2 regions of the Flavobacterium davisii genome follow, and region 1 is predicted to be linked to the other one. Evidence: riboswitches for the same ligand, from Rfam matches in the RefSeq annotation. Region 1 holds a riboswitch; the other holds the start of a gene.
What was found. A riboswitch is a leader RNA that binds a small molecule or an ion and turns the genes downstream of it on or off. The one in region 1 is predicted to bind cobalamin.

Region 1 (12,883 bases):
GATTCTATTTCTGTTACATTATTATTTTTTCTAGTCGATACTAATATGGATTTTTGAAATTCTTTTTGAATAATTACTCCTAATTCAATTCCTTTATCAGTACTTGCTATAATTGCTGTTTTATTCATTTTTCTTTTTTTCTGCTGTTAATATAGTAATTGGATTATGGCTATCTAAATTAATTTCTATAGGGTCTAATAAATGGTAGTTAAACTTTTTGATCGTTTTAATAAAGGTTTCTTTGCTTTCTTTTTTTACAGCATTTATTACAATTTTCCCTCCTGATATGAGGTATTTGTCTATCAAGGAAATGAGTGCTTCTAACTTGTTACCGTGTCCTCCAATAAAAACACTATCAGGAGTAGGAATTGTTTTTAAATCTACTTTAAAAAAATCATGGATTATCTTCGTTATTCCAGGCGTAGAATGTTTTTTAGTGTTAATATCAAAAATTATACTACATTCTTCTCGTTTTTCAAAAGCTATGATATTTAAATGAGGAAATTGCGTTTTTGCTTCAATAGATACGGATCCTGTACAAAATCCTATATCCCAAAGGGTTTTTCTATTATATAAATCTAACTGGGATAGGCTAATTAAACGTATAGGCATTTTGGTAATCATATTAGGGCGATTTTCTAAACCTATAAATTCAACATCGCTAATTCCCATTTTTTTTTGTTTTTCTTCTTCTTTTATCAGTAGTATACAATTTAGTGGATCAAATGTTTTTTTAGCCGCTTCTATTAAACTTAAAGAGGTTATTTTTTCTTGTTCAGCGTCTAATGCTTCACCGACTATCATTTTATAATGATCAAAATTGTAGTCTAACATTCGTTGAGCTATTGTATTCGGATTTTTAGTAGTGTCTGTTAAAATTCCGATTAAGCTTGATTGTTTAATGAGTGCTATATCTAGTTCTTGCCATGAGCGTCCATGGACTGATGTATTGACTATATTTTGATATGATATAGTATTTTTGTGGCATAATAGCTGTAAACTGTTAAAGGTAGGATATACTTTTATATTAGCGTTAGGGTGATATTTTTTAATGGTATTGGCAAAACCATAAAATAACGGATCTCCTGAAGCAAAAACAATGATAGGTTTAGTTGCTTTTTTGTATTCATTAAAAAGAGTTGTTATGTTTTTGTTTATTTCAATCCAATGATGGATAATGGGTAATTTATTCTGAACCAATTCATAATGTCTTTTTCCTCCTGAAAAAAAGTGGTTTTCTTTTAATATTTTTTTTACCTCATCACTTAAAATAAAATGAGGATTATTAGAAATTCCAATCACATAATAATCTATAATTGACAATTGACTATTATCAACATTAAGTGTTGATGCAAAGGATAAATTATTACTCATACTATTACTCATTAATCAATTATTCTAACAACAGTATCTTTTTCTTTTCTTTTTTCCCAACGAAGTAGTTCTAATTCAGGTTGTGTATAAAACGTATCAACATATCCCACACATAAATAAGCAATTAACTTGTTTTCTTTTGGAGCATTTAAAATATTTTTAACTTTTTCTTCATTTAAAATACTTACCCAACCTATTCCTATATTTAAAGAGCGTGCTGTTAGCCACATATTTTGAACCGCACATACGACACTATATAATCCCATTTCAGGCATACTCGTTTGACCTAATACAGGGTTATTAGAGGGTTTATAAAATACCGCTATGTTTACAGGAGATTCTATAATTCCTTCTAATTTTAGTTTTATATATTCTTTTTGTTTCTCATCTTGAAAACAAGCAATGGCTTTATGATTTTCTTCGTCAAAACTTTGTTTTATCTGTTCTTTAACGGTCTTATTTTTTATAATTAAAAACTCCCATGGTTGCGAAAAACCGACAGATGGAGCATGTAAGGCAGAAAACAATAATTTATCTAGTAAATCATTATCAATGGTCTTATCTAAAAATCTATTGCCTCTTACATCTCTCCTATTTAGAATAATTTCTTCCAATAAGTTGGCTTCTTCTTTACTGAAGAGTTTTCCTTTTTTCATTTTATTTACTATTTATTGTATGAACTGTAAAGGCAGCATTTACGATACTTGCTGCTACATTACTACCTCCTTTACGTTCTCTAATAATCACATAAGGAATAGTTGTTAAAGCTTGTAATTTTAGTTTTGATTCTATTACGTTAACAAATCCTACTGGAACACCAATTACGCCCACAGGGTTTCCTTTTCCTTCTAATATCTGTTCGCATAATTCAAATAGTGCTGTAGGTGCATTTCCTATTACATATAAAGCATTGGGGTGTTTTTTTAGTGCTAATCGGATTCCTGCTTGACTACGGGTTATATTTTCTTGTTCGGCTACTATTGTTGCTTCTGGATCATTAAGATAGCAGAGCACTTGGTTTTTGTATTTATTTGAAAATTCTTTTGTTATACCTGATTGTACCATCGTTACATCGGTAATAATGGTTCCTCCGTTTTGGAGATAATCATTCCATTTTTTGATAGAATCATTATTAGATAAATATAAATTTTCATATTCAAAATCGGCTGTAGTATGTATACAACGCATGACAGCCCATCTGTCTTCTTTAGAAAGATCGGTTCTTTTCAAATTTTGTTCAATTTGTCGAAAACTTTCATCTTGTATTTCTTGACCTGTATGGGGTTTTCGAGCTAAATATCCTCTTGGTGTTACTAAGAAATTTTGGAATTGATAGGTTTGTGAATTACCTATCATTACAAGTGAAAACATATCTACTATTTGAGTATCAAATTCCCCTAAAGTAGTTAGGATAATATGTTCATCAGGACGTGTAACTTGACGAATTACAGCAACTGGAGTTGAAGGACTACGATGCTCTAAAAAAATTTCTTTAAAACGATTAAGCTGCCAAAAACGTTTTTTGCTTCTTGGATTATATAATGATGTCACAAAATCACCTTTGGCAGCTGCTTGAATTCTATTTTCTATTGTAGTCCAAGGAGTCATTAAGTCAGATAATGAAATACAACAAAAATCATGTCCCAGAGGGGCTCCTAATTTTCCAGCCGAGGCTATAAATGCGCTGATTCCTGGAATAGTTTGTAGGTCTATTTCTTTATCTGTTTGTGTACTGGCGTATTGGTAAACTAAAGATGCCATGGCATAAATACCTGCATCTCCTGAACTGATTACTACCACCTGTTTTCCTTTTTCACAAATATTAACCGCTAATTCTGCTCGAGCTTCTTCTTCTGTTAGTTCTTTTCCTATACATTCACAATTTTCTTTTAGTAAATGTTCTATAAATTGAAAGTAATAATGATAGCCTATCACCACATCAGCATTAGCCAAAACACTTTGTGCTAAAGGCAAAATATATTCTTGGCTTCCAGGTCCAATACCTACTACGCTTAATTTCATTTTCTTTTTTTTATAATTAACAATGAGAAATAAGGTATTTCTCTGTTTTTAATATCTTCTATATCGGTTGTAATGTATTGTTTGGTAGTACCTAATCGTTCACCATACAAAACTGTTAAATTATTGGATTCTAGAATATTCATTAAATTATGAATTATACTCCGTACTTTAATAAGTACTACTGTTTCATAATCTTTTAGTATCTTTTCTAGCTCATTATCGTTTTTAATTCGGGGGATAATGGCTATTTTTTCGTTTAATATAGCTAAAGGAACTTTATGTTCTGCTGTTCCTAATATAAATGAAGGTAGTCCTGCTATAATTTCAACATTTAGTTCTTTTTTTTGAATGTGTTCTAGTAGATAGGCAAATGTGCTATAAAATAAACTATCTCCTTCGCTTACAAAAGCAATAGTTAATCCTTCATTGTAATCTTTTAGTATAGATTGAAAAGTGGCTAAATAAGTTGCTTCTGCTTGACTTCTATCATCTGACATTTGAAGAAACATTCCTACTAACTTTTTTTCATCTAACTGATGGTATTGCAGAATAGGTAAAGAAAAGCTTGTTGTTTTTCCATTAGCCAATAAAGAGCCTGGATAATAAATTTTATCTGCATTTTGAAGTACTTTTAACCCTTTTAGGGTTATTAATTCGGGATCTCCTGGTCCTAATGAAACGGCATATATTTTTCCTTTCTTCATTGATTATTTCTTTACCAACTTTCTGTCGTTATTTGTTTTATTTAAATTCCTAATATTTTTTTTAAGGTTGTCAAACGGGATTTTTTAGTGACGATTTTATCTTCTTCTTCAAATAGGATTCCTTTTACGGCCAAATGATGGCCTATTTGCTCCTTACCTACTTCGGTTTCAAAACCTATAATTTGCGTTCGATATTTGCATAATTGACAGTTCATATTAGGATTTCCTTCTTCGGCTTCTTTTATACGTTCATCAATTGTTTGCAATAATAATTCATGGCATTCAAAGGAAGCGGTATAAAAATATTCTGTTTTTGAGTCTTTAGCAAATTCTTCAACTTGGGTATATATTTTTTTTAGCAATACTCCTGTGAACAGGAATACTGGTAATACGATAACTCGTTTAAAAGGAAGTGTATCTACTAAAGTTAAACTTTCTTTTAATAATGGTTGAGTTACTCCTATATAAGTAGTAGTTGCAAAACCAAACCCCATGCCTTCCCATAGCATTCGAGTCATTTTTGCTATATCTGAATTAGCATCAGGATCAGCGGTTCCGCGTCCTACGACTAATAAACAGGTATCTTTTCGATCTATAGTTGTTAATTTGGTTTCAACTTTTTCTATTAATTTTTTGGAGAGTTGTAGTATTGAGGGGGTTATTCCAAAATGTTTTCCTAATATAATTTTCAAATCAGGATATTGACTTTGTATGGTATTCATTTCGTAAGGAATGTCATTTTTAGCATGACTTCCAGCAAAAAGAATAGCAGGAATGGCAATTATTTTTCTAACTCCTTTAGTATAAAGACGTTCTACTGCTGCTGCATAAATGGGATGTGAAAATTCTAAAAAACCATAATCTACCTCATAATTAGGATAACGCAGCTTTAAAAGACGTACTAGCTCTTTAAATCCAGTAACGCCTTCTGGATCTCTGCTTCCATGTCCACAAATTAAAATTCCTTTTTTAGTATTCATTTTCTTGTACTATTTTAATTGGATTATGATCTATAGGAAAAGCATATTTTCCTAGTATAAAAACGACAGGCATTGGCACTGTTTTGATTTCTAATTTTTCCTCCATTTCATCTAAAGTTCCACTAAAAATGGTTTCGTCTTCTTGAGATACTTTCGAAATTGCGGATATATATAAGGTTTCATCAGGTGTAATTTTTTTAAAAGTGGTAATTACTTCTTTCAAATTTTTATACCCCATATACATGATAAGTGTAGTTCCTGTTTTTAGCATATTAGCTAATGCCTCTAACTGTTCTAAATCGTATGTAGCGGTATGGCCTGTACAAAACAGAACTGAATTCGTTTTGTTTCGTTCTGTAAGTGGAATATGTTGTGAGTTAGCAGCGGCAATTCCTGCTGTGATTCCAGGAATAACTTCAAAGGGAATATTTTTTTGGGTTAGAAATCGAATTTCTTCTGCTACTCTTCCATAAATAAAGGAATCACCGGACTTTAAACGGACAATTTTTTTTCCTTCTTGAGCATATTTAAAAAATAGCTCATGAATCGTATCTTGACGTTTCATGGCATCTTCTACATCTCCGTATTTTCGACCTACATATATTTTTTTGGCATTAGAGGATGTTAGATCTAGAATTTCTGATGATATTAAATTATCATATAGAATAATATCTGCCTTTTGAATTCTTTTAACGGCTTTTACTGTAAGTAACTCAGGATCTCCTGGACCAGCGCCTACAATACTTATAGTAATTGGTATTTGATATTCTAAATCCATATTTTTATTGTTCATTTAATAAGTCTAACGGATTGGGATACTTAAATGAATAGTTTAATTTTGTTTTGAGTTTATCTGAATTTATAATTTTATAGGATTCATTCGGACTAATAACAAATGTAGGTTTTTCTAAACCTATTTTTTCAGCTGCAAGTTCATAATATTCTTTCCGCTTAGGATGGATGTCGGTACTAGCATTAAATATTTCACCCCAAATTTCTTTAGCTATAATGGTTTGGATAATATTAATACAATCATCTTGATGAATTACGTTTATAGGCGCCTCTCCATTTTCCACTCCTTTTTTGCCTGCTAAAAAACGCCCTGGCATTCGATCATAACCGATTAATCCAGAAAAACGAATTATGGTGGTTTTAAACTGGATTTGATTTAAAAGCATTTTTTCTACTATTAATAAAGCTTTTCCACTATCTTTTTGAGGCATTCGTATTTCTTCTTCTGTTACGATTTCATTTGTATCAGGATAAACAGATGTAGAACTTATAAAAAGTATTTTTTGTATTTTACTTTTTAGTATTTCTGGTATTAATTGTTCAAATTGTTTGGTATGAAATAGAATAATATCAGCTCTTCTCTTAGGTGGAAAATTAATTATCAGAATATCCGAATCTAAAAATTCTGTTATTTCTTGTCCTTCAATATCGGTATCTGTTACTGAAATGAAGTAAGGTAAAATTCCTTTTTGTTTTAATAAAGGAATTTTATCAAGATTTGTAGTAGAGCCTTTTATTTCATAGCCTTTTTTTATTAGACTTTCTGCTAGAGGTAATCCTAACCAACCGCAACCTAATAGACTTATTTTTTGTCTTTTCATTCGCTTTCTGTTATTCTTATTCTTGAACGAAGATACAAATCAAAATAAAGGAAAAGGATAATTCCTAGGAATCCTATACCTATTAAATTATTTTGTAAATCGTTTAATTCTAAATTAGAATTAAAAAGAGTTATTATTTTATAAATGGGAATAATAAAACACATTATGGTTATTAATATGTTTAATTTAAAACGATGTTTTTGAATCTTAGTCCGGTCAAATGTTTTTAATAATTTACTTAATAAGTAGGAATCTATTGTTCCTGTAAACATTAATCCTATGGAAAAGACAACGCCTCCTACTACTGAAAATAACCAATGATGAGTTCCTGAAACGGCTAATCCAAAGGCAGCAATTTGTGATGATGTGTCAAATATAAAACCAAAGATAACTCCTGTTATAAATACTGTAATGGGATGGATACTTTTATCTAAGAATTTAGGTATTAAGTATTTTTTTATATTCAAAGAATAGGTTGTTTCTGACTGTAATAATGTTATTATATTCCTAATTCCCATAGTAAATAGTAAAAACATAGGCAACCAATTAAGTAAGGAATCAACCCAAATAGGGACTTCAAAATTATTTTTCAGATAACTCAATACCAATGCTATTAGTGTAACCATTACACCATGTCCTAAAGTAAATAGGGTTCCAACCCATTTAGACCAAGTATCATTTTTTTCATGTAGTCGATACGTATAATTATCTATTACGGTAATATGGTCTGGATCTAGACCATGTCGTAAACCTAAAATAAATAAAATAAGTAAGGCTGATAAGTTGTTGCTTAATAGTTCCATGAGTTGATAACTTAATTTTTAGAAGAAATAGGAAATGCTTCCTTTTATAAAAAAGGGGGTTCCGGGTGTATTATGAAAATCTGTCACTGCTTCTGTTTCATTTTTCAATCGTGATTTATCATAAAATTGTGCTTCATCCCATTTTACATTAAATATATTTTCAGTAGAAAGGCTCATTTCATATCGTGGTCTAGTATATCTAATAACTAAATCTGTTATGGTATAAGGCTTAGAAAATATAGATCCGTCTTCAACAGCAGGACGTTCTCCCATAAAACGATAGCGTAAACTGGCGTTAATACCATTCTCTAACTTTAAAGTTAAGCCTCCTGTTGAGTTCCATCTAGTATATAAAGGAATCAGATTTTCTTCTTTGGGAGCTTCTTTTAAAAAACTATATGCGTAATTTAAGTTCGTATCTGCCCATAAAAAATCTGTGAATTGGATTTTTAAAGAGGCATCTATCCCGTATTTTCTACTGGAACCTAAGTTTTCAAAGCTTCCATCATCTGAAATAAATTTAAATTCGGAACCACTATCAGTCCACCAAGCTGTAAAATTGAAAATAGATTTTTTGTATAGCTTCATTATAAGGCCTAAATCAAGACTTTGAGACTGCGGAACAGGATTACTGGCAGTGGGATCTTTACTGACTGCTGTATGTGCATAATTGGAATGAAAACCTATACCCCATTTTGTAAATATTGTCAAATTAGAGGTAGGATTAAAATATAATTGTGCCTTTGGGTTAAAACGGTAGACCGCTTTTTTGCCTGAATTATTATCATTTATTTTGTCTTTTAAATAAAAATCGAAAAGCTCATTTCTAAAGCCTAATTTGAGTGACCATTTAGGAGCAAACTGCCAATCTTCGTCTACATATAAACTATAATTAGTAATTGCTACATGATCATTTGCTGCTTTGCTCAAAAACGCTCTTTTTAAGACATAATCTCTCCCTAATCCTAATATATCGGTTCGAGTAACAAACCCGACTTCTGAATATAATTTTGTTGTTCCTACATTATCTAATCTATTATAAACACTTTTTAATCCAAACAAATCTCTTTTTTCCCACTGTAATATTTCATCTCCGTTAATAGGATCGTTCATAAAAAAAGTGAAATTTGAAAACAAGTCGAATATGTTTTTGGAATAATAGAATTGATTTTTCCAAGATTGAGTTTCATTTAACTTTGTATCTAATATTAGATTTGTATTAAGTCTTGAAGCTATTCCTCCTTCAGAATCATCTATAGAACCATATCTAGATAAAGTCCCCTTTTCTATGGCTCTTAAAGGTAATTGTCCAGAAGCATTCCAGCTACTTGAAAAATAGGATCCTGACAATACAAGGGCTGTTTTATTGGTAAGTTGAGCATTGTATCTTCCAAAAAAATTAAATCTTTTAAATTTTAATTTGCTTTCAAAAAAACCATCTGTATAATTGTATTCTGAAGCAAAATAAGCATTATCATTCCACTTAGAAACTAAATGTTTTTGATCTAGCACTTGAAGCATTGCTAAAACTCTTTGGGTATTAAATAAACCTGATTCTAGTTTAATATTATTTTTTTCTAAACGATATTTAGAATTAAATTGAGCTGCTCCTGCTACTGAAAAATCACCAAGACTTGCTTCATAAGGTCCTTTAAAAAAATGAACGTTTCCTATGGTTTCAGGAATCATAAAGTGCATATCTGCATACCCTTGTCCATGTGCATGAGAAGGCAAATTAGCTGGTATTCCATCCATTTGAATAGAAAAATCTGTTCCGTGATCATTATCTGTTCCTCTAACAAAAATTTGTTCTGCTTTTCCTCCACCTGCATGTTGTGCAATAAATAATCCAGGAACTGCTCTCAGTAAATCTTGTCCTGATTTTATTGGTTGTAATTGTAAACTAATTTGATCTATTTTATTTTCTTGCTTTTTGGCAAACGCTGTTGTAATTACTAGTTCTTCTAGATTCATTACATTATGTAATAAGGAAACATTTAGTAATTTTTGTTCGTTCTTTTTAAAATTTATTTTTAAACTAATTGAATCATATCCTATATGAGTAATAATAATCGTTTTTAATCCCTCTGAACTAAATTGTAATGTATATGAGCCATTTTCTTCTGATACGGTACTTTCTCCTGATTCTTTTACTTTAATGGTTGCTCCTACAATTTTTGTTTGATTTGTGGCATCTAAAATAAAACCATGAATCGTACTTTGTGCTTTTATGTTAGAAAAAAAGAATAAGAATGAAAAAATACAAAACCAATTAAATAGTTTTGTGAAAAAATTATTTTTCTTTTTTTTAGGTTCGATTATACTATTTGAAGAAAATAATAGGTCTTTTTTTAACAATATATTTTTTAGAATATGAGTTGTAACTATTCCTCTTGAAGTTTCAATATCTACTTCCTTATACCAAGTATTTTCGGGTTGGATATTTACAACAGGTCCTTTTTTACAAAAACCTTGACATTTAGTTCGAATGGTATGAACTTCATCGTTTAATTCTTGTTCTGTCAGAGTTTTTCGAAGTACTTGAATGTTTTCTTCTGCTCCATTATCTGTACAACAAGTACCATTACATAAATAAATAATTTTTTTAATCTTTGATAGATCCTTTGACATCTTAATTTTTTTTTCGTTAATAATCCCGTTAACTGATTATAAACGACCATAGAAAAAGGACGTGTGAAATAAAGGAAGCATTATATTCACTCATTAGCCTTTACTCCGAAAGCCGCGAATCAATGCAAAGGCAGGTCTTCTGACTTGTTCCAATTATAACGCCTTCCCGTTTTTATTTTGAAATGAAAATAGTGGCTAATTGTTATAATCTTTTTTTAGAACTTACAGCAGCGGGTACTGTTCCAGATTTACACTGGATTCCCTTTTAATTTGTTTTCATTTCTTGAAAACAAAACCATTGCGGTTACGAAAGTACAAAAAACTAAATCATCGTGATACATTATTAAAAAAAATAAAAAATACTACATTTTATTAATAATATAGTTACAATTGAAATTAATGCAACGGCATGATTTATAAAGGATACTTTTTTAAATTCGGAATGCTTAATTATTCGAGTATTTATTCCTATAAATGGTTTTTCAACTAGTTTTCCATAATATATATTAGGTCCTCCAAAACGACAATTCATGATAGCTGCTAAAGCTGATTCTGGATAACCTGAATTAGGGCTTGCGTGTTGGTTTCCAAATTTTAATACAAAAGAAAACAAGTTAGGTTTTCCGCTGATTATAATCATCAAAAAAGCCGTAATTCGAGCTGGCACATAGTTTACTACATCATCTAATCGAGCCGCAAATTTTCCAAAATAAAAATACCTATCGCTTTTATAACCAATCATAGAGTCCAAAGTATTGATCATTTTATAGGTCATCATGAATGGTAATCCTCCGATAGCGTAATAAAAAAGTGGTGCAATTACGCCATCACTCAAGTTTTCAGATAAAGTTTCAAAAACGGCTATTCTTATTTGATTTTCTGAAAGTGTCGTAGTATCTCTTCCTACAATCCAAGATAGTCGTTTTCTTCCTGCTTCTATTCCTTTTTCTTCTAATGTATTAAATACTTCTTTTCCTTCTTGGATTAAACTTTTGTTAGCCAAGCCATAAAAAATGAAAAGACAGGCAAATAGACTATAAAGAATGGGATTAAATTCTAATAAAATATTTGATAAAAAATAAAAAAATAAAAAGACAAAACTACATAATACAAATGTTAGAAAAATTCCTTTTATAAATCGAAATTTTCCTTTATTTAAAAGTTTTTCTCCTAAATAAATTGTCGTACCAAAAAGTCTGATAGGATGTGGTAACCATCTAGGATCTCCTAATAATAAATCTAATAAATAACCTATAACCAAAGGTCCTAAAAAAATAATTAAAGAATGATCCATTGATTAATAGCGTTTATTAAAAGTTGATTTTCTGGTGGTTTTTGAGTAGCTAATCTAAAATATTGTGATGAAAGTCCTTTAAAATTACTGGCATCTCGAATAAGTAATTGATGATTCTTTAGAAGATATTCCTTTAGTTCTGAAGCTGTTTTTATATTTGTTTTACACAAGAAAAAATTAGTTTTTGTTGGATAAACTTCTATATCTTTAATTTGCTGTAAGGTGTTTGCAAATTGAGTAGTATCTGCTATTATTTTTTCTATAGGTAATACAATATTAGAAGCATTTTTAACTATATATTTTCCCGCTTCAATTGCCATAGTGTTTACAGACCAAGGCATTTTAAAGGTTTCTATTGCTTGAATATTTTGTTTTTGACTCATCATATAGCCTAATCGCAAACCGGGTATAGAATATGTTTTAGTTAATGACTTTACTATCAATAAGTTTGAAAAATTAGAAATTTCATCAATCATAGAAATTTTACTTTTTGTAAAGTCTACATAAGCTTCATCTATTACAAACAAGACTTTGGGATTATTTTCTAAAAGAGAATGAAGTATTTTTTTTTCAAAAATAAATCCTGTTGGGTTATTTGGATTACCTAAAAAAACAGCTTGTGTAGAAAAATGATATTTTTCGTGTACATCTGACCATTTTATATAATCTAATGTTATGTCATAGCTAGAACAAGCGTCATTATATTCTGCAAATGATGGTATAATGATGGTGGCTGATTTTTTTTGTAAAAAGTGTGCAATCAAATAAAATGCTTCGGTAGCACCATTCGTTACTAATAGTTGATTTGGTTTTAATTGGTGCCAACTCGCTAATTCCTTTTGTAATGATTCTGCATTGGCTTCAGGATAACTTGTAATTTTATCCCAATGTTGAAAAAGATGTTCTTTTAATCCTTTAGGAGGATCTTCATAAAAAACATTGGAGCTAAAATTTACTTTAATCTTTCCTTTATATAAATAACCATCGTCTCCGTGTCCTAAAATCATGCTTCTTTTTCTTTAAGAACTTTATAAATATAATGAATGTCTATATGATCTCTCAAATGTTGTGCTAACAAATCATATTGTTCTTCTTTAAAAGATTTATAATCAAATATAGTAGTTGTTAAATCTTTTTTTGTTTGTAAAAGTAAATCATTAATTACAATATCATTATCCAATATGCCATGAATATAGGTTCCCCAACATTTATCTGATAGGTAATAGCCATCATTTGTTTTATTATCAAAAGTGTTTAAAGGTGATTTTGTATTTTCTACTGTGGAAACCCCCATGTGTATTTCATAACCTTTGCATATTTCTTGGTATTCTTTAAACTGAAATTGCACTTGCCGAGTTGTTTTTTCTTGTGTAAGAATTGTTTCTATAGGAAGTATTCCTAAACCTGCCATACATTCTATTGTACCTTCAATATGATTAGGATCTTCTATTGTTTGTCCCAT
Region 2 (12,883 bases), 430 kb from region 1:
AAACGGGAGCTGGAGATGTTACTAAAAACTTAATGCCTACTGGTACAATACAGAGTATTACTGATTTTGGAAAATCTGGTTACGGAGGTCCTTGTCCTCCTGAAGGTCATGGTTTTCATAAATACACTATTACTGTTTACGCATTAAAAACAGATAAATTAGGTTTAGACAAAAATGCTAGTCCTGCACTAGTGGGTTATTACTTAAATGGTAATACTCTTGAAAAAGCTTCTATTATTATGTATTACAAAAGATAATTCAAAAATACGATTCTTAAAAAAAGTGGTTGTCCAAACCATACTTCAACCAAAAGTAGACTGATTTTTTATTCAGACGATAAAAATTACATGATGCTGGATTTTATTTTTCCACAGAAAAAAGGCTACTAATATTATGATATTTCTTTTTGGGCAACCTCTTTTTATTTCTTAGTAGCTTTATTCAATTCTTCACCTCCTGGTAAATTCATTCGTTTAGTTAAAAGCGAAATTTCACTTAATGAAAAATTTCCCGTTAAAAACATCAAAACGGTTTCTTTTCCTTCCATAAAAAGTAATAACTCTGACACATTGGTACTTCCTGAAATCATTTTGGCATATATTTTGGCATTTCTCCCATTTTCATTTATACGTATCAACTCTTCTAATTTATCTCCATATTGATCTACACTAGTACGCATATCAGAAGTTGTTTTAGGATGCGTTGTTTTGAATACTTTTAAATAATCTAATTTTTTAATTAAATTTAAATAAGCTTGATCTTCTTTTGTTTCCATCTTGACTTTACTCATTAACTCAAACATCTTGTCATTTACAACAACAGAAGAGACATTGCTATTGCCTTCAAATCTATCAAAAGGGGTTTGCGCTATACTCACATAAGACGAAAGCATTCCTAAAAGGAACATTATTATTTTTTTCATTTTTATTGCTTTATTTTTTTTGAATAGTTTGCTTATGTTCTTTTAATCTCTGAGCATTTTTCATGCCAGAGTTCAATTGAATTGACATCAAATACAAGGCTTTTTGTGTTTCCTTATAAGCTTCTTCAGGGGATTGATAGGTTCCTAAGAAAGTTTTTTCCTTCTTTATATTCTGTGTTTTAAACCAATAATAGTAACTCCCAAACGCTACCGAACCAACTATAAATGTTAAAAACCAAAATAAATTTCGATTTTTTATTTTTTCTTTACGCATTTGATCTAATTTTAAGCTCATAAATTTACATCATATCTTTTTATAAATGAAAAAAAATATAATCCAGCTTTTCATCATTCTAACAGTTGGCACACTGTTTAGCTGTAATGATTTAGATGATCAACCTCAATATAGTGAGTTAGATGCTCATAATTTTATTTGGAAGGGTTTGAACAAATATTATTATTATCAAGAAAATGTAGCAAATTTGCGTGATGATCGTTTTGGTTCTCAAAACGATCTTAATTCTTTTTTGAATACTTTTTCAAAACCTGAAGCTTTATTTGAAAATTTAATTTACGATCGAAAAAACGTCGATAAATTTAGTTTTATATCTTCTAATTATACTATATTAGAACAGCTTCTTTCTGGAACGAATGATAGTAATGGTATGGAGTATGGGATTAGTCCTAAGAATGGTAGTAAAACTGAAGTTTTTGGCTGGGTAAAATACATCATGTCTAATAGTGATGCTAGTACAAAAGATCTAAAACGAGGAGATCTTTTTTATGCCGTTAATGATATACCCCTTACTCGTAGTAATTATCGTGAATTGTTATCTAAAACAAATTACACTTTAAATTTAGCATCGTATGATGGAGGTGCTATTACATCTAATGGAAAAACAGTAGCATTAACTAAAAAGGCGTATTCTGAAAATCCTGTTTATATTACCAATATAATAGAGGAAGGAAATAAAAAAGTGGGCTATTTAATGTATAATGGTTTTTATACATATTATGAACCGCAATTAAATGAAGCATTTGGTAAATTAAAAGCAGCTGGAATAACTGATTTAGTACTAGATTTACGTTATAATTCAGGAGGATCGGTAGCAACCGCTACTCGTTTAGCCAGTATGATTACAGGACAATTTGAAGATCAAATTTTTGCTAAAGAACAATGGAACTCTAAGATCAATAGTAAAATAGATCCTAATAGGTTATTAAATAAATTTACCTCACAATTAAAAAATGGTACTTCTATTAATTCATTAAATTTAAATAAAGTATATATCTTAACAACGGGCAATACCGCCTCTGCTAGTGAATTAATCATTAACTGTCTAAAGCCTTACATTCAGGTAATTCAAATAGGGACTACTACTACAGGCAAAAATGTGGGGTCTATTACAATGTATGACTCACCAGACTACACAAAACGAAATTTGAATCCAACGCATAGATATGCTATGCAATTAATTGTTTTAAAAATTGTTAATAAAGTAGGTTTTGGAGATTATGAAGCGGGTATTACGCCCGATGCGACTAATATATTAATGGAAGACATAAGTAATCTAGGTATTTTAGGGAACAGCTCTGAACCTTATTTAGCTAAGGTAATGAGCTTAATTAAATCTGGTAATAGAATTGGTATTCAAAAACCTCAATTTAAAATTGGCAATGAAATTATGGATCTTTCTAAACGTGATTTAAAATATGAAATGTATATAGATTAAACAACGCTCTATAACTACAAAATTATTTTTTATTCAAAAGTAAGGAGAAATCACAAAATAACGATAATGTGATTTCTCCTATTTATTGAAGTAATGAACTTATGAATATTATTATTTCTTAAGCCTTGACCGTTTTAATTAAAACTGAAAATTCATTCCGATTTTAAAGTTTCTTCCTCTTGTATTATATCCCATTGCTTCTATAAACTCCTCATTTAATAAGTTTTGAACGGATCCAAAAACATTCAAATGGTTTGATAATTTTACTTTTAAATTAGTGTGAAATAATTTATAAGCAGCAACAGATGTATCTGTTGCTTTAAAGGTAAAGGAGTTGTAATATGACACATTTCTAAAGTCTACAAACTGGAATTGAGCATCCCATGTGATAGATTTCGTAAACTCAACTGATACCCCCGCATTTACTCTATGTTTTGCAACGGATTTTGCAATGGCTTCATCATTTTCTACAAAAGTATAATTACCTGTTAGGCTTACTTTTTCTATAGGTTTTATCATTATATTGGATTCAATCCCTTTTGACTTATTGATTCCTTCTATATTTTCATATTGCCATCCTACATTTGAGGCCTTCTTTTTAAAACCAATTGAATTATTTTCTTCTCTATAAAATCCAACTGCTGAAATTTTTAATTTTTGATTTAAAAAACTTTTTTCAAAACCAGTTTCAATAGTAGCATTTTCTTGTGGGCTTAAATCTTTATTTCCATACTCAGAATATACTTGATATAATGTTGGTGCTACTACTGCTCCTCCTATTGATCCATATAATTTTAAATTGATTTTTTCAAAATTAAAGCTTGGATTAATATTAAGGATGATATAATCTTTATAGACACTGTGTTTTAAATAACGAGCTCCTGCATTTACATTTAATCCAAACTTGGTATTTAATACTGCTGTAATATAAGGATCTAACATAGTGTATTTAGCGTCTTGATTATAAATATTAACATAAGGAGTAGCTTGAAGCATATCAAAATATTGAAATTGAACCCCTGTAATAAAAGCTAAAGAGTTTCCTATATTGTATTTATTAAAAACGTCAACATTTATATTTCGTGATTTAGAAAAAGATTCAGTATAATTATTTAATGAAACTCCTGATAATCTTTTTTGTTCATAAAAGCCGAAAGAAGAATTTATTTTCAACTCTCCTTTTTCATATTTCATTGAAGGAGAAAAGCCTCCTCTAAACTGTTCTCCTATTAAAGTATTTACTTCATTATCTACAAAGGCACCTGTATCATAGGCAAATCTTAAGCGATCATAGTTAGCAAAAAAATTCAGCTTAATTTCTTTATTTATAACTACTCCTAATTGCTGATTAAGATTAACTCTTGAAAATTTGTCTTTTTCAAAATTATCTCCTTTTGCTTCACTAATGCCCGTTATTTCTGTACTATTTAGAGCGGTTAAAAAAGACATTTTTCCTTTTGTTCCGTTCAATGAAAAACCTTGATTATATTCTTCTGGTTTATATTTTTTAGTGGTTGCTAAGTTTTGCGTTCCTACATTAAAATAAGCTGTTCCTATAACTCCTTTGTCAGTTGCTTTTTTTAATGTAATATTAATAACTGCTGTGGCTGCATTAGCACCGTATAATACAGAGGAAGCTCCTTTAAGTACTTCTATGCTTTCAACTTGTTCTACTGGTAATAATCGTAAATCATACGTTGTTGAAATACTGGATGCGTCTACTACGGGATTGCCATCTATTAGGATTAAAACTTGTTTTGTGGTTCCTCCCCTAACGAACAATTCTAAATTTTTACCTACTCCACTCTGATTTCCTACAACTTCAAATCCGGCTAACTGGCTTAATATGGTAGCAACACTTTGTCCTTTTCTTTGTTCTAAATCTTTTGATGTAATTTTTTCAATCGTTCTTCCTGTTTTTGTTTTGTTTTGCTGAAATTTAGTCTCTGATACGACTATTTCTTCTATTTTTTTTGATTCTTGCTTTTGTGCAAAAGCAGTACCACCATACATACACGTTAAAACGCTTGCTAATAAAATGTTTTTTTTCATTTTAATTCTTTAAATGCGGAAAAAAAGACAGAATTTACCCATTCCCAAACTTTTTTTCCCGAAAGTTTGTTAATAAAATAAACTTAGGCAGGTCTCCTGGCTTGCGTCTTGTAATTAACCTTCCCGTATTAAATTATCAACAGTGGTTGTAGATTCTTACAAGCTTAATAGCTTACAGTTGCGGGTACAGCTCAGGTTTTGATCTTTGATTTTTTATTTTAGAGATTAGACTTCAGGAATATGATTCCTTTTCTGTTAATCTTCAAATAATACTTCTATAATCTCACTCTGATTCCCTTTTAAGCTGACTTTACACAAAAGTCGAGCACCATAAATTCACGGGCAAATTTAGTACATCTTTTGAAAAAAATAAAAAAAACACACACAAACAGATTCTTTTATTAAAAATTTCTCAACACAAAGATTCATAATCTCTAGATATTTCAAAGTTCAGTATATGATATTAGATTTATTTCATATCAAATTATGCGTTATACTTTGTAATGAGGATGAAAAGGGGAAAGAGGATAAAAATACAAGGATTTTTTTAAGCTCAACCTAATATGTTTATCCATAATCAATTTGTAATACTTAATCTGTTTTGAACAAATTTGAATAAAAAAAGCCACAACTATTATGTTGCAGCTTTTTTATTACTTAAAACAAAGATCTTATTATAAAACTTTTAAAATTATTTTTTCTTTGACCAATCTAAGTTCGTTATATAAGAAATCCTTAGCGTGGGATTATTTTCTTGTATGGTGTTGGGTACATTCCATAAATTTTGATGAATGTAACTTAATTGAATTTGATGTTGAGGGTTTAAATTATATCCTAAACCTGCAATTACTCTATTTTGTTGTACAAATGTTTTTGCTGCTTTTACTCCTATATTCATAAATATTTCGTCACCTAAAAAAGCAAACAATTGAGGTTTATCTTCTTTTTTAGTTAAGGTATAATTTACTAAATACATGTATCGTAAACGATTTCTATAATCTCTGCTCGTTATAGCAAAATCTCCTGCTTCATTTTTAGTAGCAACTCCTACCCAACGGCTTTCATCACGTAAACGATGGGTAAATCTAAAATTATCTTTAGCGCAACTATAAACACCTTGAATCCAAACATTATCTTCTGGTGTTACTACTCTATTTAAAGGAACATCTCCGTAGACAAAAAATTCATGGTGTGTATAACCTACACTAGCACTCATTTCTTTTGTAAACTGATAATCTACCGATGGACGGATGAAATACTGTTGTTTTTGATCAAAACCATTTGCAAATATCAAAGATCCTTCAAGTGTTAAAGAAAGGTTTTTATTTAGTTTGTTCTTTCCTAAATAATGTAACCAAATATCATTATTATGATTTATTACCTGACCTAATATGTTATTATAAAAAGACAATAACACAACTAAAAACAACGGGAATTTAATACTCTTTTTCATTTTTCTTGTTTAAGGGAGCGCAAAGGTACAATAAAAAACAAGAAAACAAATAAATCTCACATGTTTTTAAATATTTATCAGTCTGTGTTTAAAAAAAACAAAAAAAATGCTTCTCAAAGCAATTAACTAATTATTAACTTATTCATTTAAATCATCCTTCCTTATACTCTTTTTTAATGAAAGTATTTTTACTTCTCCAAAATCTACTTTGTTTGAAAAAGCTTCTGTAAGAGGTTTATTTTCTAAATAACAAATTAAGCTTCTTATGACACCTGCATGCGTAAAAATAACTAATGGTTGTTCTAATGATTGCTTATTTAGGTTTTCCCAAAATTCAATTACTCTTTCATACAAAATTTGAAAAGATTCCCCCATAGGAACTGAAATATTTACAAAATCTGACATCCAAGGAGTTCGTTCTTCTTCAGGTATTACATCCCAATTTTGTAGCTCCCATTTTCCAAAATTCATTTCTTTTAATCGGTCGTCTAATGTTATCTCTTCTTTTAAAAAACAATATTCAGCCAATTCTACACAGCGTGTTAAAGGACTACTATACACCAATGCTTTTACTGGTAATTGTTTTTTTATTTCCTGAAATTGCTCTAAAAAATTAGGTGCTAAGTTTACATCACTTTGTCCATAACAAACTCCTTTAGGACAAATGGTTTCTGTATGACGTACTAAATAAATTTGCATATTGTGAGAAAAGATAAAAGGGTTACTACTTCACTTATCTGCTCTAAAGCTCCTAAACAATCGCCTGTGTATCCTCCAATCCATTTAGTAAAATAGCGTCCCATATACAAGCGTGTGAGAAGCAAAAGGGGAAGTGTTAATAAAAAAAATGGATTGTATATAAAAGACATACATGCTAATGGTAATATCCCAAATAAAAGGACTCCTATTACTTCATATTGACTAAATGTTTTGGCTATAGGTTTACTTTTACTTAATTCATCTTCTCTTACATACGGTAACGTAAAGGAAAGTGAAATGGCATTCGCTCTGCTTATACTATGGTAGGTAATGAATAAAAGACTTGCATAAATATAAGGGTTCCAAGAAGCATCAGGTATTTTATTTATTATTTCAAAGAGGAGTAAAAATTTGGTTAGTAATAATAGTACAACACCTATGGTACCATAGGCTCCTATTGCACTATCTTTCATTATTTTTAATATTTTTTCTTTGGTCCAACCTCCTCCAAAACCATCGCAAACATCAGCAAACCCATCTTCATGAAAGGCTCCGGTAGTTAACACTCCAGCTATCATTGAAAAAATAATAGCAATGAATGATGAAAAAAGATAATGAGCTCCTAAAAATACTAAATAAGAAATACTTCCTACTAGCCAGCCTATTAATGGAAAATAACGTGTTGCTTTATTTAAATAAGTAGAATCATGATTAATATGTTTTGGACACGGAATACGTGTATAAAACATTAATGCTGTAAAAAATATATCCCGTTGTTTTTTCATTTTTATAAAAATTCTAGGTTGTAAATGATAAACGAATCTCATTTAAATACTCTCACTCACGCCTGCTTCTTCAAAACTTGCCATCTGATTTAAGAAATTTACAGCACTTTGTATAATAGGAAAAGCAAGTGCTACTCCTGTTCCTTCCCCTAGTCGTAATTCTAAATCCAATAATGCTTTTACATTCAAATGGTTTAATAAAGCTTTATGTGCTTTTTCTTGTGAACAATGACAAAATAGGGTATTCTTAAGTATTTTGGGTTGGTAGGTATAGGCGACTAAAAAAGCTACTGAACTAATAAATCCGTCTACTAAAATTAGCATATTGTTTTCAAAGGCTTGGAGTATTCCTCCTGCCATTTGATAAATTTCAAACCCCCCAAAATGGGCTAATTTTTCATCTAATACTTCTGATGTTTTATATTTTTCTAAAGCTGATTTTAAAATACTTATTTTTTTATCTAAAGCTTCATTAACTACTCCTGTACCACTGCCTACACAATCTTGAATTGGGATTTTTGTTAAAATACTCATTAATATAGAAGAAGTGGCTGTATTTCCTATTCCCATTTCTCCAAAGCCAACACAATTAGAGCCTTTTTCGTATATTTCTTGTACAATTTGTTTTCCTTTTTGTAAGCAGTCTTTAAGCTGATCTACTGACATAGCGGCTTGTTCTAAAAAGGATTTCGTTCCTTTTCCTACTTTTTGATGTATTATGGGTAATGAATCATCAAAATCAAAATTAACTCCTGCGTCAATTACTTTTAAGGTTAGTCCATTTTGTTTTGAAAACACGTTAATTGCGGCTCCACCATTTACAAAATTCAAAACCATTTGAGGGGTTACTTCTGCTGGATAAGCACTTACTCCTTCTTTTGCTATACCATGATCCGCTGCAAAGACTAAAATATGTGGGTTTCGTATTTCAGGTGTAAGCGTATTAAAAACTTGTCCTATTTGCAACGCTATTTTTTCTAATTGACCTAAAGATCCTAAAGGTTTTGTTTTAAAATCAATTTTGTGTTGTAATTTTTCTATTAAACTCATTATTTCTTATATTATTCTTCCCAAACTAAAAAACAATAGTTTTGGTAAATTTCTTTTTTATATTTAGGCAATATAATGGGGGTATCAAACAGCGGACAATTGATTACGACGGTATGAAATTCTCCATTTTCACCACATGGATCAATATTTAAATCTATTAATTGTTGAACTGTTTCCTTTGTTAAAATTTTCCCTAAAAATTCTACTCCCATAGTCGTATTACAGGAAACAATCATACATACAATATTTTCTTCTATAATTTCTTTTACTAATTCTAAACGATCTTTTTGCCAAAGGGGTAAGATCGCTTCGAGTTTTGCTTGTTGACAGACTTTTTGTTCCCATTCACGATGGGGCTCTAAATCAATATCTCCAAAAACAACACTTTCTACACCATAATCTTTTTTTAATTGACAAAGTGTTTCTATATATTTTTTTTCATAATCTGCCCAAGTAGTTGGTATGCCTACTAAGGGAATTTTTAGTGCATTGGCATGCTGTTTTAAAATATTTTGTGTGAGTCCATGCGAACGAGAAACCTTCCCATTTTCATTCATCATGTTTAAAAGCACGATAGGCTTGTATCCTAATTCTAGCGCTTTTATGGTTGCTAAACAACTGTCTTTACCTCCACTCCAGGAAAGAATTGATTTCATCCTTTTGTTTTTTATAACGCATTATTTACTTAATATTTACAGGTATTCCTGAGATCATCAAAATTACCTTATCTGCTTTTTGAGCTAAATATTGATTCATCCAACCTTGTAATTCAGTAAATTTTCTTCCTATTTCGGTATGTGCATGAACTCCCATACCAATTTCGTTTGTAATAATGATAATTTGGCTATTTTGTTGAAGTAGTATTTTTTCAATTTCTAATTTTGCTAATTCTAATGATCTTTCAACATTATTTTGAGTATCTACAAAAAAATTAGTCAACCATAAAGTTACACAATCAATCATGGTAACTCTTCCTGAGAAATCAAAATTACTTATATTTTTTTCTTCTTCAATATTGGTCCAACGATGATCACGATCTTTTTGATGTCGATCAATTCTTTTTTGAAAATCTCCATCCCATTTACGAGCGGTAGCCATATAAACGGGGTTAGAGGTTAATTCGAGAGCTAAATTTTGGGCATACGCGCTTTTACCTGAACGTTCCCCCCCTGTTATAAGATACAACATACTATCTTTTTTGGTTGTAAAGATATTTAAAACTTTATCTTTGCTTGTTAAATCGTAAAAAAACATTGTAACGAACTTAATTCTATTTATGAAATAAGTTTATTAAGATATTATAGTTATGGATACTTATCAGATTCAAATTTTAGAAACGGTGGCATCGTTAGTAATATATTTTTTTCTTTTTTTCTTCACTAAAAACTTCATTAATAATACATTAAAAAAAACATATATTGAGAGAACGAGGAGAAAAATATCTATCAAAATATTACATCTTTTAATAACTATTGTATTTATTGTTTTAATTTCTGGTATTTGGGGTTTAGAACAAAATAAAATTGCAGTATTTGCTAGTAGTATATTAACTGCTTTAGGAGTTGCTTTTTTTGCTCAGTGGTCTTTGTTATCGAATATCACATCTAGTTTAATACTTTTTTTTAATCATCCTCTTAAATTGGGGGACACTATCAAAATACTTGATAAAGACTTTCCTTTAGAGGGCGAAATAATTGAACTTACTTATTTTTTTGTCTATCTAAAGACTAAAGATGAGCAAACTATCACAATACCCAATTCTTTATTTTTGCAAAAATCCGTTTCTATAACCGAAAAACAAATTCCATCTATTTAAAAAAGTTATTAAATATTAAAAACAAGTTTGTTTCTTTGCTTTTTATCTAAGAAAAGAACCTTAAAAAATTATTGATGAACGTTATTACAAACAAACCTTTACTTATGCTAACATAGCATTCAAATAGTCCTAAATAAATTAGTATTAAACAAAATTTTTCTTAGCCATTAAGATAATATAATGACTCGTATTTAAAATATAATCTTATGATAAAATTCTTCCAATACACAATATTTGTTTTTATTTTTTTGATGACCATACAATGCAAAAAAAACAATCATCAACCTGCTATTAAGAATCAAACAAATAATAGTATAACAGATGCCAAGGCTTTTTGCTTATATGAATATAAAGATTATTCTATCCTGAGAGTTACTACTCCATGGCCTGATGCCCAAAAATCATTTACTTATATTCTCAAAAAAAACAACAAAAACATCCCTGATAGTTTAAAACAATACACTCAAATCAACGTTCCTATTAAAAGTCTTGTGGTTACCTCAACTACTAATATTCCTTTTTTAGAAATCTTGGGTGCAGAAAGCAAGTTAATAGGATTTCCACATACTGATTATATTTCTTCTCATAAAACGCGGCAATTAATTGAATTAGGAAAAATCAAAAATTTAGGTGAGAATGAAAAAATTAATGTAGAACAATTAATTGATTTATCACCAAATGCTTTCGTTACTTTTGAAGTAACTGGAAACAATCCTAGTTTAGATATTATCAAAAAAACAGGAATTCCTGTTCTAATTCAAGCCGATTGGATGGAGCAAACACCTCTGGGAAAAGCAGAGTGGATTAAATTTTTTGGTGCTTTAGTTGGAAAAGAAAAAGAGGCTAAAAACTATTTTGAACTAGTTAAAAAGAATTATTTAAAAACATTAGAAATCACAAAAACTACCCAACAAAACCCAACTGTTCTTTATGGTAAAATATATCAAGATCAATGGTATGTTCCCAAAGGTAATAGTTGGACAAGTGCTTATATACAAGATGCTGGAGGCTCCTATCTATGGAAAAATCTAGAAGGTACAGGAAGCAAACCTCTTAGTTTTGAAGAAGTATTTGAAAAAGGGCAAAATGCTTCAATATGGATTACTACAGAAGATGTTACGGATTGGATAAAGTTAAAAAAAATAAATACTCATTATGCTCAATTTAATGCTTATCAAAATAAAAAAGTTTTCACTTTTGAAGGTAAAAAAGGGAAAACGGGAGGTACAATTTTCTTTGAGCTTTCACCTAGCCAACCTGACAAGGTTTTAAAAGATTATATTAAAATAATACATCCTGAATTATTACCTGATTATCATTTTACCTTCGTAACTCCTATACAATAAAAGTTTTGAAAAATAAGAAGCTACTTTCTGGTTTTATTCTCCTAGGTATAATTCTTTTTGTATTAGATATATGCCTAGGTGTCGTTCAAATCCCTATACGTGATACGTTTCAAGTTTTAATTGGAAATAATGCTTCAAAACTTACTTGGCAGTACATTATTTTTAATTTTAGACTTCCAAAAGCTTTGGTAGCTATAACAGTAGGTGCAGCGTTACCTATATGCGGATTACTTATGCAAACTCTTTTTAAAAATCCATTGGCTGGCCCTTATATTTTAGGATTAAGTTCTGGTTCGAGTCTGATGGTAGCCTTCGTTATCATGGGAAGTAGTTACCTCCCTTCTTTTCTTATTCCTTTTTTTATCTCAACCTACGGAATTGCCATTGCCTCTATTATAGGATCCTTAATTGTTTTGATAGCCGTAATTTTAACCGCCCAAAAAATTAAAAATACAATGTCTATTCTTGTCATTGGATTAATGTTTAGTCATTTCACAAGTTCTATCATCAATATCTTAAGTTATTTCTCATCAGCTGAACAATTACAAAAATTTACTATTTGGTCTATGGGAAGTCTGGGAAATGTTAGTTGGCATAATCTTTATTTCATCCTTATCATTTGTGGTTTTACTTTACTTTACACAATAAAACTTCTTAAAAATTTAGATGCTCTTTTGTTAGGAGAAAATTACGCTAAAAGTTTGGGTATCCCTTATAAAAAAACAGTATATAAAACTATTTTAATAACAAGCATACTAACAGGTGTTCTTACGGCTTTTATCGGTCCTATAGCTTTTATCGGCTTTGCTATTCCACATATTTCAAAAATTATTTTTCAAGACAATCAACATCTTAGTTTGTTTACAACTACTATTTTAACAGGAATTTGTATTATGCTACTTTGTGATATTCTTTCACATAACTTTGAAGTAGCCATTCCTATCAATGCTATTACCTCTATAATAGGTGCTCCAATAGTCGTATGGCTTTTGGTAAAAAAACGTACTTTTAACTAATGGAAAATTCA

Region 2: linked by a shared signal. The riboswitch ahead of NAB20_RS14395 (TonB-dependent siderophore receptor) and the one ahead of NAB20_RS12550 (TonB-dependent receptor domain-containing protein) in region 1 are both predicted to bind cobalamin.

The regions. Positions count from the first base shown of each region.
Region 1 is NZ_CP097869.1:2,923,324-2,936,206, forward strand. It holds gene cobM (precorrin-4 C(11)-methyltransferase) at 1-128, opposite strand, end outside; gene cbiE (precorrin-6y C5,15-methyltransferase (decarboxylating) subunit CbiE) at 121-1,374, opposite strand; gene bluB (5,6-dimethylbenzimidazole synthase) at 1,386-2,030, opposite strand; gene cobJ (precorrin-3B C(17)-methyltransferase) at 2,032-3,396, opposite strand; gene cobI (precorrin-2 C(20)-methyltransferase) at 3,393-4,100, opposite strand; gene NAB20_RS12530 (sirohydrochlorin chelatase) at 4,142-5,080, opposite strand; gene cobA (uroporphyrinogen-III C-methyltransferase) at 5,070-5,858, opposite strand; gene NAB20_RS12540 (SDR family oxidoreductase) at 5,863-6,693, opposite strand; gene NAB20_RS12545 (NAD+ synthetase) at 6,690-7,496, opposite strand; gene NAB20_RS12550 (TonB-dependent receptor domain-containing protein) at 7,515-10,127, opposite strand; cobalamin riboswitch at 10,239-10,442, opposite strand; gene cbiB (adenosylcobinamide-phosphate synthase CbiB) at 10,471-11,421, opposite strand; gene NAB20_RS12560 (histidinol-phosphate transaminase) at 11,406-12,428, opposite strand; gene NAB20_RS12565 (cobyric acid synthase) at 12,425-12,883, opposite strand, start outside.
Region 2 is NZ_CP097869.1:3,355,638-3,368,520, forward strand. It holds gene NAB20_RS14375 (YbhB/YbcL family Raf kinase inhibitor-like protein) at 1-257, shown strand, start outside; gene NAB20_RS14380 (DUF4252 domain-containing protein) at 422-922, opposite strand; gene NAB20_RS14385 (hypothetical protein) at 933-1,217, opposite strand; gene NAB20_RS14390 (S41 family peptidase) at 1,243-2,655, shown strand; gene NAB20_RS14395 (TonB-dependent siderophore receptor) at 2,794-4,707, opposite strand; cobalamin riboswitch at 4,776-5,055, opposite strand; gene NAB20_RS14400 (DUF2490 domain-containing protein) at 5,399-6,160, opposite strand; gene cobC (alpha-ribazole phosphatase) at 6,299-6,859, opposite strand; gene NAB20_RS14410 (adenosylcobinamide-GDP ribazoletransferase) at 6,844-7,644, opposite strand; gene cobT (nicotinate-nucleotide--dimethylbenzimidazole phosphoribosyltransferase) at 7,687-8,694, opposite strand; gene NAB20_RS14420 (diphthine--ammonia ligase) at 8,706-9,350, opposite strand; gene NAB20_RS14425 (bifunctional adenosylcobinamide kinase/adenosylcobinamide-phosphate guanylyltransferase) at 9,376-9,882, opposite strand; gene NAB20_RS14430 (mechanosensitive ion channel domain-containing protein) at 10,001-10,510, shown strand; gene NAB20_RS14435 (ABC transporter substrate-binding protein) at 10,717-11,856, shown strand; gene NAB20_RS14440 (iron ABC transporter permease) at 11,862-12,872, shown strand; gene NAB20_RS14445 (ABC transporter ATP-binding protein) at 12,872-12,883, shown strand, end outside.